DNA from 4 places in the Bacteroides sp. RTP21281st1_H5_RTP21281_210402 genome. Region 4 is predicted to be linked to each of the others. Evidence: riboswitches for the same ligand, from Rfam matches in the RefSeq annotation. Region 4 holds a riboswitch; each other region holds the start of a gene.
The links. A riboswitch is a leader RNA that binds a small molecule or an ion and turns the genes downstream of it on or off. The one in region 4 is predicted to bind cobalamin.

Region 1 (3,164 bases), on a different contig from region 4:
ATCCGTTTACCGGAAGGGTTTCTCTATGACACGATACTATTGACATATTCGGTCTGATGTTTCAGCACAAAGAATAGACGGTTTACCAGTTTGCGGGCGACCTTTACGATAGCTTTGCTCTTGGGCATCCGTTTGCATTGTTCCGTATAGAACAGGTTCATCGCAGGGTCTTGACGTACCGCCACCCATGCCGCTTCTATCAGGTTACAGCGCATAACGGCGTGTTTTCGTATGGTAATATCCCCCGTCCCATCTTTCTCTCCGCTGGAGTGGCACATCGGGATCATTCCGATATAGGCAGCCAGTTGTTCGGCATTGCGGAAGCGGGTTATGTCGCATATCTCGGAGAGGAACGCCATTCCCGTAGCCTGCCCGAACCCCGGAACGCTCATAATCAACCGCAGCGGTTCGCGGAATCGATCCGTCTTGGCCAATGTCCGTAAAGCCCGTGTCATCTCCAGTTTCTGACGGCGTAACTCTTCCAGATGCCGGATATGAATGTCGAGGGCCTGACGGCCGCTCGGGGTGAGCGTCTCTATCTCCTTCAACCAGGCGAAAAAGCGCTTCGACCAGTTGGAAAACGGAGTGAGAAACTCCTGCGGAATCTCGATGCCTAAATACCGAAGTTGAGACTTGAGCCGATTCTTCTGACGGGTCGTGTCTTTGGTTATCGAGTTCTTCAATCTTATCAAGGAACGCATCTCCAACGATACGCTGTCCGGCGTATAAATGCCTTTCAGCTCGTTGGCTCTTAAACTCCGCGCCAGCTTACCGCTGTCCACGGTGTCGGTCTTACGCAGCTTTTCGCTGCTCTTGGTCGGCACGTCGGCCGGATTGACCACGATGTTGTCGATCCCTAAGGCCGTCAGACGCTCGTGTATCCAAAATCCGCAGAAGCCCGCTTCGTACACCGAGTGATACTCGGCGCCCGGATAACTCCGAGTTAAAAATCCGTACAACGCTTCTGGGCTCGGATGCTGGCTAAACTTCTTCAATACGGAGGTTTCGGACAAGACCGTAACCGACCAACTCTTCAAATGGACGTCGATTCCTACATAAATCTTTTGTCCTCTGAAACTAATTTTGTTTCTTTGCTCTCTCATGGCTATCGTCGTTTTAGTTAGTAAAGGTTTTGCAGCTTTAATCTAACCAAAATCTCGATAGCTTTTTCATTTATCCGCTATCATCGCGGCTTACCCTGATTGTAAACATAGGGATTATAAATGTTTAGTTGGCATGAAAATACAATTCGCACTATAAAATAATCTTTTCTTGAAATAAAAATTAGGGAAAAAGAAACGAGATTAAAAAATAACCATTAACTTTGCACCAGTCAAGTTTCCAATCGAAGCGTCGAATGGAATTAAAAGGGAATCCCGGTGAAAATCCGGAGCTGTACTCGCAGCTGTAAGTCCTATTAAAGTTTATCGCACTCTTTGCCACTGGTGAAAGCTGGGAAGGCGCGATAAGCGGGATGAGCCAGAAGACCTGCTTGATGAGATATGATTTAGTGACCACGGGATAATTGGCATTAGATTAAAATGAACAGAGGCTCGTCCAAAGACACCTAATATTCTTTTTGATAACCGATTTCTCATTCGTTGCAAATCTATCGCAAGGAAAACGAATGTGTAATTAAACTTTTTTGTTTAACTTTTAATAATTGAGTTATGAAAAAGAATCTTAAATTCTTGGCAATGGCTGTTGTAGCAATGGCCGCCGCAGTGTTCACAGGATGTTCGTCCGATGATGACTTCCTTGCTCCGTATGAGGAGAGTGCGATTCAAACCCGCGCGATAAGTTCTACCAATGCGCTTATCAATTTTGATAACGTACCTTCCAGCGTAATGGCTTCTGACCAGTATGGAAACAATCTCTATTCTGCCACGGCCAACGGCAAGCAGGTAACGACCGGCTACATCACTCAAATCGGGCAAACCGGTACGTACATTCAGTTCCCGATTAACTATTTGGAACAAGAATGGGTAAGCGGACAGCCTTGGGAATATGAGTTTTGGAATGGTGGTTTTGCCATCTCTAATTTCCATAATCTGACACAGGGTGATTATGAGAATCAATGTAGCGTTTATGATAAGAATGGCGGTCATAGCGGTAAAAATTTTGCCGTTGCTTTCGGTTATAGCGATTCATACAATGATGCGGGAGCAACCTATGACAAGTGCGCCAAGATTTACTTGACCAATGCAACCGGATATAAAGTCGAAATTCCAAAGAAGCCAGTTAAGGGTACACCGAAATATGGCAAATTCAACAGTGTATGGGTCTGCAATACAACTTATACCTACTTGGTCATGAAGGATGGCAACTCGTTTACACAAGGCTCTTTGTCGGCACAAAAAGGATGGTTTAAGGTGGTATTTGTTGCGTTGGATGCGACGGGTAAACCTACAGGTAAGGAAGTAGAATACTATTTGGCAAACTTCGATTCCAGTAAGGATGCAGAATCAGGCTTGGCCAATCAAATCCGTACTGGTTGGAGCCAAGTGGACTTAAGCGGTTTAGGTGACAGCGTATGTACTGTAGCTATCAATTTTAAAGGAAGCGATTCAAGCGCATACGGATTGAACACTCCTGCTTACGTTGCCATAGACGATATTGATGTAACCGTAAACGAATAACATGAATTTGGGGCAAATGCTTTTTAACGACAAATGCTAAGTATTTGCCCCTTTTTATTATATCCCAATGGAGATTGAAATTAAATACTTTCTTCAAGGGAATTTCAGCGTTAAAATTATAAATATAATGAAGAAGTATTTGCTTTTATTCTCCTTGACGATATTTCTATTTGCATGCAACAAAGACGAAGAAATATCGCAGGACGTGACCGTGCCTCCTGTCATTGAATTGGACAGCGAAGACGGAATCTATGTTGTAAAGATAGGAAAAGAGGTCGTTATTGAGCCGACCTATCAGAATGTCGATTACGCCGTTTATTCATGGAAATGCAACGGTCGTATCATTTCCGATGAGCCTCAATTGAAATACATTTTCAACGAATGCGGTTCGTATTACGTTACCCTGCGTGTGGATACGAGGGATGCCAGCACAGAGGAAGAAATTCGTGTGGATGTCAATGAATTGGCTCCGCCCGTCATTTCATTGGTAACCCCCTCTATAGGGCTTAAAGTTGTCGCAGGACG
Region 2 (3,164 bases), on a different contig from region 4:
AAGTATTCACTTACATCACCGACCTGGCAGACAAATATCTGTATGACCCTAACTCCCCAATGCGTAATGAAGAATTCTACATTCCCGTATTAGACGCAATGCTAGCCTCTCCCATATTGGAAGAAATAGAAAAGGTGCGCCCCAAAGCCCGTCGCGAATTAGCACAGAAGAACCGTATCGGCACCAAAGCGCTGGATTTCAACTACACACTAGCTTCCGGCACACAAGGCTCTCTTTACCAACAAAAAGCAGACTATACATTATTATTCATCAACAACCCCGGATGCCATGCCTGTACAGAAACAATAGACGCATTAAAAAACTCCCCCATCATCAACCAGCTTTTAGCACAAAAGAAGTTGATAGTCCTTTCCATCTACCCCGACGAAGAACTGGATGAGTGGAAAAAGCATCTAAACGAATTCCCCAAAGAATGGATTAACGGGTACGACAAGAAATTCATCATCAAAGAACAACAACTGTATGACCTGAAAGCCATCCCCACCCTCTACCTATTGAACAAGGATAAAACGGTACTTCTGAAGGATGCTCCTGTCCAAGCCATCGAAGAATACCTGCTAATGAAAGGCGAACAATAAACAGCTTCCACACCGCACATCCATGCCGTAGCACACGCCCACACACCACGTGCCCACGCCGTAACGCATGCCCCACCGCACATGCCCACGCCGCATGGTTTCCCGGCCCCGTTTTTTCAGCGTCAAGCGCAGGTGTTTTCTCCGGCGTCAAGAAGGGCAGACTGTTTGAGCGTAGCGAGTTTCTGCCCTTTAGCCGGAGGAAACACCGGAGTAGCTGAAAAAACGCAGCCTTGATTCTTTCTTTTTGGTTCTTTTTCTTTCGTATCAAGACGAAAGAAAAAGAACGCCCCCTTTGCAAAAGCCAAATAAACTCCCTATCTTTGCCACGCATTGGTTTGCAGACCTCAAAACACACGAGGAAAGCGATTAAAAGGGAATCAGGTGTAAATCCTGAACAGTCCCGCTGCTGTAAGTTCCATATGTTCGTTGCGAGCAACCTACTTTTAGCCACTGGAAAGAAACTTCCGGGAAGGCGCCCGCAACAGGAACGAGTCAGAAGACCTGCCATGCACCCAATTTCACTGCTTTCGAGGAAAAAGCGTTGAGTCTAATGACCCGGACAATTCGTCTATCATTTCATTCATCACTCTGATTCAGAGAAAGTGTGTTTTAATTAATAAACTCTGCCAAGTTTATTTATGCGTGTCCGGTCGAAGGGATTTCGCCCGGACACTTTTTAAAAGTAAAAAATAGACTAGTAGGATAAGGATGAAACATATCATGTCATACAAAAGCATCTGCGCGGCATTCTGCTGCCAACTTTTATCCGCAACACTTTTCGCGCAACAGCAAAAAGTGGATACAACGCATACCTACTCCATCCCCGAAATAACCGTTTCCGATATTTATCAAACAAGAGAAGTACGCTCCAGCGCTCCGTTGCAGGTACTATCCAAAGATGCACTGAAGAATCTGCACGCTTTGCAGGTTTCCGACGCAGTAAAGCACTTTGCCGGAGTGACCGTGAAAGATTACGGTGGTATCGGCGGACTGAAAACCGTATCCATACGTAGCCTGGGAGCACAGCATACAGCCGTAGGTTATGACGGAATCACCGTAACCGACTGTCAAACCGGACAGATAGACATCGGTCGTTTCTCTCTTGACAATGTAGACCAACTATCACTCAGTAACGGCCAGAGCGACAATATCTTCCAACCGGCACGTTTCTTTGCTTCCGCAGGAATACTGAATATACAGACACTCACTCCCCGTTTCAAAAAAGGAAAGCGCACGAATATCAGTGCCGCCTTCAAGACCGGTTCGTGGGGACTGGTTAATCCGTCCGTCCTGATAGAGCAGCAACTCACCCCAAAATGGACAGTCACAGCCAATGGCGAATGGATGTCTTCGGACGGACAATATCCATATAGCCTGCACTACGGAAATACAGCAGACGACCTGACGTCACGGGAGAAAAGAAAAAATACCGATGTGCAGACTTTTCGTGCCGAAGCCGGACTTTACGGCAACTTCTCCGACAAAAAGCAATGGCGGTTGAAAGCTTATTACTTCCAATCTTCACGGGGACTGCCGAAAGCTACTACACTTTATAACGACTACTCTGCGCAGCATCTTTGGGACAAGAATACATTCGTACAAAGCCAATACAAGAAAGAGTTCAGCCGGCAATGGGTATTCCAAACTTCCGCCAAGTGGAACTGGAGTTATCAACGCTATTTAGACCCCGACACTAAAAACTCTTTAGGGAAAACGGAGAACAGCTATTATCAGCAGGAATATTATCTTTCAGCATCGGTATTATACAGATTGCTGAGTAATCTTTCATTCTCTCTTTCTACAGATGGAAGTATCAATACCATGGATACTAATCTTGCTAATTTTGCGCAACCCACCCGCTACTCATGGCTGACCGCTTTTGCCGGAAAGTACGTGAATGACTGGCTGACAATCTCCGCATCCGCCCTGGCAACCATCATCAATGAAGATGTGAAAGAGGGCGGCAGCGCCGGCAATCACCGCAAATTAACGCCTTATGTCAGCGCTTCATTCAAGCCGTTCCGTAACGAAGAGTTCCGTATCCGTTTCTTCTATAAAGACATTTTCCGTCTGCCTAGCTTCAATGACTTATACTATCAGGAAGTAGGAAACACCAAACTAAAGCCTGAGAATGCGAAGCAATATAATATCGGTCTGACATACAGCAAGAATGTATGCTCATTCCTTCCTTATCTTTCTGCAACCGTTGATGCATACTATAACAAAGTAACGGATAAAATAATCGCCTATCCCACCAAGAACCTTGCAATTTGGAGTATGAGAAACTTGGGAAGTGTAGATATTAAAGGTATCGACGTCACAGGAAACTTGTCTCTTCAACCTTGGGAGAAAATACGCATCAACCTGTCCGGTAATTATACATATCAACGGGCGTTGGATGTCACTGACCCTGATTCGAATAAGGATAAGTCGACTTATAAACATCAGATAGCCTATACTCCCCGTGTTTCAGCTTCAGGGCAGGCAGGAATCGAAACTCCATGGATAAATATGTCTTACTCATTCCTTTATTCGGGAAAACGCTATACAGTGGGACAGAACATC
Region 3 (3,164 bases), 110 kb from region 4:
TCATCATCCAACGAAAACTGCTACCGGTAGGAGCAGCTATAATTTTATCAGTAATTGCGGCATAATAAGCATCAGCTTGCACAGAAACCTGGTCAATCCATCCTGATTTGAACGCCTTCTGATAACTTCCTCCAATATTGAACTGATCTGTAAACTCCGGTTTTAATTGGCTAAATCCGATTTGCGCATAATAAAGGTCATTGAAAGTAGGCAAACGGAAAATTCGTTTATAAAACGCACGCAGGTTGAGGTCATGATTACCAAAAGGCTTATAGCCGATGATGAGTGCCGGAGAAAACTCCGACTTGTCCGGTGCTTTTACGTTATTCCTCACCTTCTCTATTACGAATGTCCCCAACACATCAGCTTGCAGTTTCCACTTTCCCAAATTCAAGGCCGTAGCAAATGCTGCCCAAGTGGTATATCGCTGTGGAAAAGTAAAAGGAGTCCCTACTCCACGCATTACAGCATTCAGTTTATTATATTGGAAATCAACAGAAAGGGAGATATCCCACACAGGAAGGATGCTATACATGTTCACCATAGATATATACCAGTCCTGCTGATAATAAGTATTGTCGAACTGCATCTTTTTAGTCACATTTTCCTGCAAAAACCGAACCGTATCCCTCGAAAGATAATGCGTGTAATCATAGGCAAACTTTCCGTTCAACTGTATTTTATACCCGGGAGTTATGTCTTTCACAAAGGTGGCTTGGGCAAAGAAGTTCTTATCTCCCTGCCTCTCCCCATTCTGCCATACATTCTTTACGATAGCTCCGGGCAGCCCCCGGTCCGAATTATAATAGTACAACTTGGCCTGCCAATAGCCGTTATGCACCGTCCCATATACACCCGCCTCCATACGATAAGCCTCTATGTCGCTATTCCAGCGGGTAGCAGTCGTGTCATAAGCCACTTCTCCTGTCTGGTTCAGACGTCTGTAACGGAACTTATACTGTCCGTCGGATTTCATATATTCTCCACTCAGACTAAGACTTAACTTATCATTCAGTTTTTGCTCCAAACGTATGGAAGGATTGATTAACTGAATACTCCCCGCCTTGTATCTCACCAGCAAGTTCGTTTTCTTCCCTCCCTCAAATCTGGATTTCCTTGTTTTCAGATACACCGCCGAAGCAGAAGCGAAGTCTTTTGCAGACTGGAAGATTTCACTTTTCTGCCCATTATACAAAGATAGTTCTTCCAAATCATCCAAAGAGAAACGCCCCAAGTCGACCACCCCGTTTTGTGCATTTCCTATCTGGATACCATCATAGAAAACTCCGACATGATGCGAACCCATATTACGCACGTCCACCGTTTTCAGTCCACCCATTCCACCATAATCCTTAATCTGCACACCGGAAAAATAACGTAACGCATCGGCTACATTATGTGTGTTCAACCGTTCCAACTGCAACCCATTGAGTCTTTGGGCGGGAATCACTTCTTTATATGGCTTTGCCGTAATCACAACCTCATTCAAGTGCTGCAAACTATCCAGCCGGCTTTGTGCCACCACCAATGAAGGAAGCCCCAGGCAACCTGCCACTACACATGCCATTTTCCAAACTACTTGTCTTATCATTCCGTCCGTTTATTTTTCGACAACAATAAACTTCCCGGGGAAAGGCCATCCAAAGATAGAAAAGGGCAGTCTGCTCCCATTCAACAGAGCATAGATCGGTATTCTGCACAAGCAGACACCACGCATGTCGCACGTCTTTACAACAGCTACTACAATGTGATTGAATTAAAAACTGCACTCTTCAAACTCTAATCCCGGAAAGTTTCAAGAATTCAACTTTGGCAGGTCTTCTGACTTACTCCATTTTCCTAACGCCCTTCCCATTCCTCCAAAGCGGAACAGTGGATTTGAGTATTGTAGGAAAACTTTTGGCGGAGCTTACAGCAGCGGGTCTGTTCAGGATTTACACCTGATTCCCTTTTCACCACTCTTTCCGTAGAATCGGAAAAGTGACACCAAAATTTCTGGGGACAAAGATACACAAATAGAAACAAATCAGAAGAAAAATCCAACTAAAATAAAAACAAACTAATAATTAAGTCCTATCTTTGCCATTCGAAAGGATCCACTATTATTTTTTTCTAATTAAAATTCTTATAAAAGTGAAATCTCCTATTTTGACTGTCGCGCTACTTTGCCTTCTCTTTTTGGCAAGCTGCATCACCCGTAATAAGACATCCATTGAAACATTCAATCAGGATGTATATATCCCTGAATATGCTTCGGGATTTAAGATTCTAGGCGCAGAAAATTCCGCCAGCACCCTTATACAGATAACGAATCCATGGCAAGGAGCAAAAGACGTCACAATGTCCTATTTCGTTTCACGCAACGGCGAGCAGGCGCCTGCCGGATTCAATGGGCCCGCCATTCCTGCCGGAGCGAAACAAATCATATGTATGTCCTCTTCTTATATTGCCATGCTCGATGAACTGGGAGAAATCAACAGGATTGCCGGAGTGTCAGGAATCGATTATATTGCAAACCCTTATATTCTCGCTCATAAAGATTCAATCAAGGACATAGGGCCGGAAATGAACTACGAGCTGCTGATAGGGCTAAAGCCTGATGTAGTATTATTATATGGTATAGGTGATGCCCAAACCGCTGTAACGGATAAACTAAAAGAACTCTCCATACCTTATCTATATATGGGAGAATACCTGGAAGAATCACCGCTCGGCAAAGCCGAATGGATGGTCGTCCTTTCGGAACTGACAGATAATCGGAAGAAAGGTATAGAAATATTCCGGGAAATCCCTGAACGCTATTACGCATTGAAAGCGCTTACCGACTCAGTCAAACAACGCCCTACTGTCATGTTCAATACTCCGTGGAACGACAGTTGGGTAATGCCTTCCACCCAAAGCTACATGGCACGGCTGATTGCCGACGCGGGGGCTGATTATATTTATAAAGAAAACAATTCAAACAGCTCCACTCCTATCGGACTGGAAACGGCTTACGGACTGATACAAAAAGCAGACTATTGGATTAATGTAGGTTCAGTAAACACATTAGATGAGCTGAAATCCGTCAATCCCAAATTCGCAGACGCAAAAGCAGTACATGAAAAGAGGGTCTATAATAACAACTTACGGTCGACGCCCGCAGGTGGTAATGATTACTGGGA
Region 4 (3,164 bases):
AATTATGTTAAAACATTAACATACGAACAACAGTATAAATTTGGAATAGAAACATTAAAAAAATTTGGATGGAAACCATGACAACAGAAGAGATAAAAGAATATTTTGTGAAATATGTAAACCTACAGAGTAATGCGTTAGATGAAGGTTGTTCAAAAAAAGCAAATCAATATCATAAAAAGATATTGAATTTATACCACTTAGCAAAAGAACAAAATTGTATAAAAGAGGTGTTTGAAAATTTTCTAAATAATAGTGACGAAGCCATCAGACTTTGGGCAGCTGGATTTTGTTTAAAGTTATGCCCTACCTTATCTGAAAAGGTTTTAATAAATATCACAAAATCATCCGACCCTTTCAGAAGCATATCTGCACAGGCAACATTGGAATTCTACAAAACAGGTCAATGGGATAAAATTGTGGACTAATCTCTTTTTTTCTTGGTAATCTACGTTATTGCTACGCCTTGCAGTAATTTTACTAGAAATATCCTCTAATCATAGATTAGGCAAAAAGTAACAGACGAACGAATGTGTTTTCCGTTCGCCTGTTCGCTTTTTCTAAATTTCAATCCATCTCCTGAATCTTCCGAAGCTGTTCTTCTTTCAAAGCTCTGTACTTCTTCGAATGCGGATTGATTTTAGTGATTCTCCCACTGACAGCCTTTAATAACTTCTCATCTTTCTGCTGATCCTGAAGCTCCTGCATCTCTTCCTTCGGAGTAACCCTTTCAACATAAGATGGACATTTCTTCTTGAACATTTGATACTTATCCGTACCTCTAAGCTGGTGAACAAGCAACTTTTTAATCCGTTTAAGAATCAGTTGTTCGACAACAGAATAAGGGACACCTATTGACCGACATCCAAACAAGTCAAAGAATCGTACCAAATAATCCTCTAGCTGCTGTAAACAAGAAATGCGGGCAGCAACGCTAAAAGGATTCTGTTCCGGCAATACGAATCTAAAATGAACGCGTTTCAGTTCATTCACACTCTCTATAATTCCAACTGGCATAGTCTTGTCTTGCAATTGGAAAGCTATAAGCTTTACGAGACGAACAATAGTCCTTTGCTCGTGAACTAAATAGGGTTTATCAACCTCATGATTATAAAAATCATAAAAACTGTCCAGCATCTGTTCTAAATCCGTCAAATTATACAGACGAATACGTGCCATGCAAATAGGTGAAGTCTTCACTTGTTCTTCTAATTTATTCATATCAAAAAAGTTTTTAATTCATTATTACATACACATAAACTGTGGCTGGTACATACAGAGTTCCAGTATCTCTGTGTTTTTTTAGCAATCAACTTATAAATGAATCAGAAACTTCAAACCGAATTATTTTCTTAAAAGTTTTCCAAAACGGAAAACTTTCTGTATCAGCGAGAAAGAAAAGTTTCCCGAAATTTAATGTTAAAAGCTAACCGGGGTATTGGATTATCTTCTATCTTTGTATCCGTTTTCGGAGCTAAAAGAGGTTTAGTCAATGAGGGAACGCTGTGCAAATCGGCGACAGTACCCGCTGCTGTAATTCTCTGTGAATCCGCACACTATGTCACTGCACCGGTAGGTGTGGGAAGGCGCTGCGAGGGAGGGATAAGTCAGAAGACCTGCCGGAATCGAAATAAACCATATTATTAATCACTTTCGGGAGTTAAAGTTATGAACTACGCGGAAATTTGTATCATCAAACGTGATGGTAAAAGAGAAGATTTCTCTATCAGTAAGATTAAGAATGCAATCAGCAAGGCATTCAATGCAACGGGGATTCAGGATGAACAGCAGTTGGTGGCTGACATCACGATGAATGTAATCAGTCAGTTTGCCAACCCTACGATTACCGTAGAGGAGATTCAGGATTTAGTGGAAAAGGCATTGATGAAGGTGCGGCCGGAAGTGGCGAAGAAGTATATCATCTATCGCGAATGGCGGAATACGGAGCGGGACAAGAAAACCCAGATGAAGCACGTGATGGACGGTATCGTTGCCATTGACAAGAACGACGTCAACCTGAGCAACGCTAACATGAGCAGTCACACCCCTGCCGGACAGATGATGACTTTCGCATCTGAAGTGACCAAAGATTATACTTATAAATATCTGTTGCCGAAGCGTTTTGCCGAAGCGCACCAGTTGGGCGACATTCATATCCACGACCTGGATTATTATCCGACCAAGACAACGACTTGCATCCAGTATGACATGGACGATCTTTTCGAACGTGGATTCCGCACAAAGAACGGTAGTATCCGTACCCCGCAAAGTATTCAGAGCTATGCGACACTGGCTACTATCATTTTCCAGACTAATCAGAACGAGCAACACGGGGGACAGGCAATTCCCGCTTTCGACTTCTTCATGGCGAAAGGGGTGGCTAAGTCTTTCCGCAGACATCTGGCTTCTTTCATCAATTTCTATGTAGCGATGGAGAATGGCAGTCAGGCAGACGAGAAGGCAATCCGCACGTTAATCAAGGAATATCTTCCGTCTATCAAATCGACTGAGGCAGAACGCGAGACATTACGCATCGCATTGATAGCGCTGCAAATCATTATAGACAAGGAACACCTGGCACGCATCACGGAGAAGGCATACCAGCAAACCCGCAAGGATACGCACCAGGCAATGGAAGGATTTATCCACAACCTGAACACGATGCACTCACGCGGCGGTAATCAGGTGGTATTCAGCTCTATCAATTACGGAACGGACACTTCTGCGGAAGGCCGTATGGTGATTGAGGAATTGCTGAAAGCTACGATTGAGGGCTTGGGTACACGGGGCGAGGTGCCTGTATTCCCGATTCAGATTTTCAAGGTAAAGGACGGGGTATCTTACTCGGAAAAGGATTTTGAGAAAGCGATGAAAGCGGAGAACATAGAGGATGCGATGAAAGACAGTTACGAAGCTCCGAACTTTGACCTGTTGCTGAAGGCTTGTCAGACTACCGCGAAAGCGCTGTTCCCGAACTTCATGTTCCTCGACACGCCTTTCAACACGAATGAGAAATGGAAAGCGGACGACCCGAAACGTTATATCTACGAATTGGCTACGATGGGTTGCCGCACACGTGTATTTGAGAATGTGGCGGGAGAAAAGTCTTCTTTGGGACGTGGTAATCTTTCTTTCACTACGCTGAATATGCCGAGACTGGCTAT

Region 1: linked by a shared signal. The riboswitch ahead of AB5443_RS05575 (DUF4465 domain-containing protein) and the one ahead of AB5443_RS04480 (anaerobic ribonucleoside triphosphate reductase) in region 4 are both predicted to bind cobalamin.
Region 2: linked by a shared signal. The riboswitch ahead of AB5443_RS09485 (TonB-dependent siderophore receptor) and the one ahead of AB5443_RS04480 (anaerobic ribonucleoside triphosphate reductase) in region 4 are both predicted to bind cobalamin.
Region 3: linked by a shared signal. The riboswitch ahead of AB5443_RS04935 (TonB-dependent receptor) and the one ahead of AB5443_RS04480 (anaerobic ribonucleoside triphosphate reductase) in region 4 are both predicted to bind cobalamin.

Annotation. Positions count from the first base shown of each region.
Region 1 is NZ_JBCOWR010000003.1:12,021-15,184, reverse strand. Features, by position in the region: gene AB5443_RS05580 (IS110 family transposase) at 24-1,103, opposite strand; cobalamin riboswitch at 1,319-1,511, shown strand; gene AB5443_RS05575 (DUF4465 domain-containing protein) at 1,671-2,639, shown strand; gene AB5443_RS05570 (PKD-like domain-containing protein) at 2,767-3,164, shown strand, end outside.
Region 2 is NZ_JBCOWR010000005.1:147,417-150,580, reverse strand. Features, by position in the region: gene AB5443_RS09490 (DUF5106 domain-containing protein) at 1-599, shown strand, start outside; cobalamin riboswitch at 914-1,123, shown strand; gene AB5443_RS09485 (TonB-dependent siderophore receptor) at 1,308-3,164, shown strand, end outside.
Region 3 is NZ_JBCOWR010000002.1:336,309-339,472, forward strand. Features, by position in the region: gene AB5443_RS04935 (TonB-dependent receptor) at 1-1,591, opposite strand, end outside; cobalamin riboswitch at 1,794-2,006, opposite strand; gene AB5443_RS04940 (ABC transporter substrate-binding protein) at 2,134-3,164, shown strand, end outside.
Region 4 is NZ_JBCOWR010000002.1:223,637-226,800, forward strand. Features, by position in the region: gene AB5443_RS04470 (hypothetical protein) at 69-428, shown strand; gene AB5443_RS04475 (hypothetical protein) at 568-1,221, opposite strand; cobalamin riboswitch at 1,453-1,639, shown strand; gene AB5443_RS04480 (anaerobic ribonucleoside triphosphate reductase) at 1,669-3,164, shown strand, end outside.